DNA from 2 places in the Psychrobacillus sp. FSL K6-4046 genome. Region 1 is predicted to be linked to the other one. Evidence: a T-box and tRNA genes for the amino acid it is inferred to sense, from the RefSeq annotation. Region 1 holds a T-box; the other holds one or more tRNA genes.

What was found. A T-box is a leader RNA that pairs with one kind of tRNA and senses whether it is charged. The one in region 1 lies ahead of proS (proline--tRNA ligase), so its partner is inferred to be a tRNA-Pro.
Region 2: it has a tRNA-Pro gene. The T-box ahead of proS (proline--tRNA ligase) is inferred to sense a tRNA for this amino acid. The anticodon was not compared.

Annotation. Positions count from the first base shown of each region.
Region 1 covers NZ_CP152020.1:865,377-867,605, forward strand. The annotation lists gene MKY09_RS04100 (aminotransferase class I/II-fold pyridoxal phosphate-dependent enzyme) at 1-1,015, opposite strand, end outside; T-box leader at 1,149-1,367, shown strand; gene proS (proline--tRNA ligase) at 1,412-2,229, shown strand, end outside.
Region 2 covers NZ_CP152020.1:1,232,941-1,235,169, reverse strand. The annotation lists tRNA gene MKY09_RS06040 (tRNA-Asn) at 1-66, opposite strand, end outside; tRNA gene MKY09_RS06035 (tRNA-Ile) at 71-147, opposite strand; tRNA gene MKY09_RS06030 (tRNA-Gly) at 154-227, opposite strand; tRNA gene MKY09_RS06025 (tRNA-Phe) at 236-311, opposite strand; tRNA gene MKY09_RS06020 (tRNA-Asp) at 455-530, opposite strand; tRNA gene MKY09_RS06015 (tRNA-Met) at 534-610, opposite strand; tRNA gene MKY09_RS06010 (tRNA-Ser) at 805-897, opposite strand; tRNA gene MKY09_RS06005 (tRNA-Ile) at 910-986, opposite strand; tRNA gene MKY09_RS06000 (tRNA-Met) at 993-1,066, opposite strand; tRNA gene MKY09_RS05995 (tRNA-Ala) at 1,094-1,169, opposite strand; tRNA gene MKY09_RS05990 (tRNA-Pro) at 1,187-1,263, opposite strand; tRNA gene MKY09_RS05985 (tRNA-Arg) at 1,273-1,349, opposite strand; tRNA gene MKY09_RS05980 (tRNA-Leu) at 1,366-1,454, opposite strand; tRNA gene MKY09_RS05975 (tRNA-Gly) at 1,470-1,544, opposite strand; tRNA gene MKY09_RS05970 (tRNA-Leu) at 1,562-1,646, opposite strand; tRNA gene MKY09_RS05965 (tRNA-Lys) at 1,669-1,741, opposite strand; tRNA gene MKY09_RS05960 (tRNA-Thr) at 1,748-1,823, opposite strand; tRNA gene MKY09_RS05955 (tRNA-Val) at 1,836-1,911, opposite strand; rRNA gene rrf (5S ribosomal RNA) at 1,948-2,063, opposite strand; rRNA gene MKY09_RS05945 (23S ribosomal RNA) at 2,185-2,229, opposite strand, start outside.

The DNA of each region.
Region 1 (2,229 bases):
GATAAGAATCTCCAATACTTATTTCAATTTGACATTTATCCCCATCCAGCTCACTTAAATAGCTAGATATCCCTATGCGGTTATCAAGCTGGGCTTTGCTAAGAATAGCTGTCATTTCCTCTTGGGAACGATTAAAATGGACATGAAACATATTGGAAACGGGTATTTCTGGTACAGTGTAAATATCCTTACAATCATTAAATAGCTGTGCTAGCTCTACAGAATTTTGGTAGTATTGCTCCATTTTGTGTGCTCGCTTATCAAAATAATAATCTGCTGATAGAATATAAGGGTACAAGCTTATAAGTGTTCCACCATAACGCTTTCTCCAAACTTTAGATTTCTCTATGAAATCCTCGTCACCGGCTAGAATAGCTCCCGCAATACCGCCAATTCCTTTATAAAAAGATACATAAACACTATCAAATAGGTCGCAAACCTCAGTGGCTGTTTTATTATAGTATGGTAATACTTCTAAAAGTCGTGCTCCGTCTAAATGAAGCTTTATACCTTTTTCACGGCAATAGGCTGAAATCTGTTCTAACGTTTCAAAGCTAGGAAGCTGGCCACCAATTTCTCTTTGGGGTAGCTCCAATAGAAGACATGCTATGTCCTCTTTAAGGTTTTTTACGTCTTCTAGCTCAATTACTCGATCCTTGTCTGCAAGCAGGATCGTTTTAATCTGGTGTAATTCTTTTAAACCATCCATCTCGTGTATTTCTAAATGACATAAAGGGTGATAGGCAACCTGGTTAAGCTGCTTCTCATCGCACCAAATACGTAATGCAATTTGCTGAGCCATTGTTCCACTGGGGAAAAATGCAGAAGTTCCCTTACCTAAAAGTTTAGCCATCTTCTTCTGAAAATCTTCTATAATAGGCCCGTTTCCATAGATATCGCTAAATTGGTCCTCAGAAACATCCTTCAATGCATCCTTTAAGACGGAGATATCTCGATTTCTATGACCGGATAAATAATATGTACATTCGTTAAAGGAACTTTTTAAATCATTCATGTAATCTTCCCCTATCTTGTTTTGTCTTTACCATAATATAAGTATAATGTATTTTTATTCTGATTGTTTAAATTAATTGGTATAAAAGAAGTACGTTGTATTAATACGTTCCTTTTGGTATATTATTAGTAATATACAATCTACGATGTGATCAAGTAAATAAGAATTGTGAAACAGAAAATATAGCGTTTGCTGAGAGCTATATCACCCCTTCTTGTTGAAACCTACCACGGAGATGTTATGCAAACATAACCGATTCGTTATCGTTATCAAACGTTTAGAGGGCTTAAAACTTATTTTAAGCTAAACTAAGGTGGTACCACGTCTATTCAAGCACAAGGACGTCCTTTTCGAAGGACAGCTTTGTGCTTTTTTATATTTTAAGGAGGAAAAGTAATGACTAACCAACAACAAAACGATTTTACTAAATGGTATATCGACACAATCCAAAAAGCTGATTTAATGGATTATACACCAGTACGTGGATGTATTGCATTTAAACCGGACGGCTACGAAATCTGGGAGCATATCCAAGCAGAGATGAACCAACGCTTTAAAGAGACAGGACACCGTAACGCTTATTTTCCAATGCTAATTCCTGAATCATTTTTCCAAAAGGAAAAGGATCATATTGAAGGCTTCTCACCAGAGCTTCCATGGGTTACAGAGGCTGCAGGTGAAAAACTAGAGGAGCGTTTAGCGCTTCGTCCAACCTCTGAAACAATGATTGGTCATCTGTATTCTGATTGGATTAAAAGCTATCGTGACCTACCTGTACTGATCAACCAATGGGCTAACGTATTCCGTTGGGAAAAGAAAACACTTCCTTTCATTCGTACCTCTGAGTTTTTATGGCAAGAGGGCCATACAGCTCATGTGGATGAAGAAGAAGCTCGTCAAGAAACAATGCAAATGCTAAATATTTATAAAGAGGTAGTAGAGGGACTTTTAGCTATTCCTGTATATGACGGTCAAAAAACTCCATCTGAACGCTTTGCAGGGGCAGTAGATACTTATTCCATCGAAGCTATGATGAAGGATGGAAAAGCGGTTCAAGCTGGAACTTCTCATTACCTTGGAACTAAATTCGCTGAAGCATTCGATATCAAATATTTGAATAAAGAAAACAAGCACCAGCATGTGCATACGACTTCTTGGGGAACTTCTACTCGATTAATCGGATCTGTGATCATGGTTCATGGTGATGAGCAAGG
Region 2 (2,229 bases), 370 kb from region 1:
AGGTAGGACTCGAACCTACGACCAATCGGTTAACAGCCGATTGCTCTACCACTGAGCTACTTCGGAATAATGGTGGGCCTAAATGGACTCGAACCATCGACCTCACGCTTATCAGGCGTGCGCTCTAACCAGCTGAGCTATAGGCCCATTAATTGGAGCGGGTGAAGAGAATCGAACTCTCATCATCAGCTTGGAAGGCTGAGGTTTTACCACTAAACTACACCCGCGTGATAAATGGTGGCTCAGGACGGAATCGAACCGCCGACACAAGGATTTTCAGTCCTTTGCTCTACCGACTGAGCTACTGAGCCTCTTCGATTTACGCTAAGCAGCACAACTCTTTGTCAGCTTCACTCACTCATTCAGTCACGTACTTTAGTACGCTCCTTCTTTCGTTCGATTGCTTCCTCGATTTGCTTGCTTATCCTAAATCTCTAACATATTGAATAATAAATGGCGGTCCCGACCGGGATCGAACCGGCGATCTCCTGCGTGACAGGCAGGCATGTTAACCGCTACACCACGGGACCATTTGGTTGCGGGGACAGGATTTGAACCTGTGACCTTCGGGTTATGAGCCCGACGAGCTACCGAACTGCTCCACCCCGCGACAATAAGAGTAGTTGAAATTTAAATCAACTGCGCATTTAGTGAGTTTTACGTCTTCCACGCTTCGCTTGCGTCGACGTTAATCGCTTTCTTCGTGAAGCGATTTGCTCCACCCCGCGACAATAAGAGTAGTTGAAATTTAAATCAACTTTTCATTCAATTACTTGGTATGTATATTTCCCACTAACAATAAGATGGAGGAGGAAGAGGGATTCGAACCCCCGCGCGGTATGACCCGCCTGTCGGTTTTCAAGACCGATCCCTTCAGCCAGACTTGGGTATTCCTCCGAAAAATTATGTTGGTGGACCTTGCAGGACTCGAACCTGCGACCGGACGGTTATGAGCCGTCTGCTCTAACCAACTGAGCTAAAGGTCCTTAAGATGGCGGCAGAGGGAGTCGAACCCACGACCTTTCGGGTATGAACCGAATGCTCTAGCCAGCTGAGCTACGCCGCCAGGAACTTTAAAAGAAAATTTTATATTTGGTGGAGCCTAGCGGGATCGAACCGCTGACCTCCTGCGTGCAAGGCAGGCGCTCTCCCAGCTGAGCTAAGGCCCCAAATTTTTATTAATAACTGGTCGGGAAGACAGGATTCGAACCTGCGACCCCTTGGTCCCAAACCAAGTGCTCTACCAAGCTGAGCTACTTCCCGTATATATATTGGCGCGCCCGGCAGGAGTCGAACCCACAACCTTCTGATCCGTAGTCAGACGCTCTATCCAATTGAGCTACGGGCGCTAATGTTACTTAAAAGTGGTGCCGAGGACCGGAATCGAACCGGTACGGTAGTCACCTACCGCAGGATTTTAAGTCCTGTGCGTCTGCCAGTTCCGCCACCCCGGCACTTTAGTGAATCTTTGGAGCGGAAGACGAGGTTCGAACTCGCGACCCCCACCTTGGCAAGGTGGTGTTCTACCACTGAACTACTTCCGCTCGGTTATTAAATTAAATGGTGCGGGTGAAGGGAGTCGAACCCCCACGCCTTGCGGCGCTAGATCCTAAGTCTAGTGCGTCTGCCAGTTCCGCCACACCCGCATATTTATTTCACAAAAGTGAATGAGCCATGAAGGACTCGAACCTTCGACCCTCTGATTAAAAGTCAGATGCTCTACCAACTGAGCTAATGGCTCGGAAAATGGTGCCGGAGAAAGGACTTGAACCCTCAACCTACTGATTACAAGTCAGTTGCTCTACCAGTTGAGCTACTCCGGCAGGAGTAAGTAATGGTGGAGGATGACGGGCTCGAACCGCCGACCCTCTGCTTGTAAGGCAGATGCTCTCCCAGCTGAGCTAATCCTCCTGGGTATTAAAATGTTATTATGTATTTTTATTGCAAGCCCAGCGACGTCCTACTCTTGCAGGGGGAGACCCCCAACTACCATCGGCGCTGAAGAGCTTAACTTCCGTGTTCGGTATGGGAACGGGTGTGACCTCTTCGCCATCATCACTAGACTTGAATAATAATTGAAAGACAAGTTTTATTATATCAACTATGTAGATTATTACAAGCTTTTTTTAAATAAAAATTTATTCTTTCAAAACTGAATAAACTGACATCTTAGAAACAAACAATTTGGTTAAGTCCTCGATCGATTAGTATTCGTCAGCTGCACGTGTC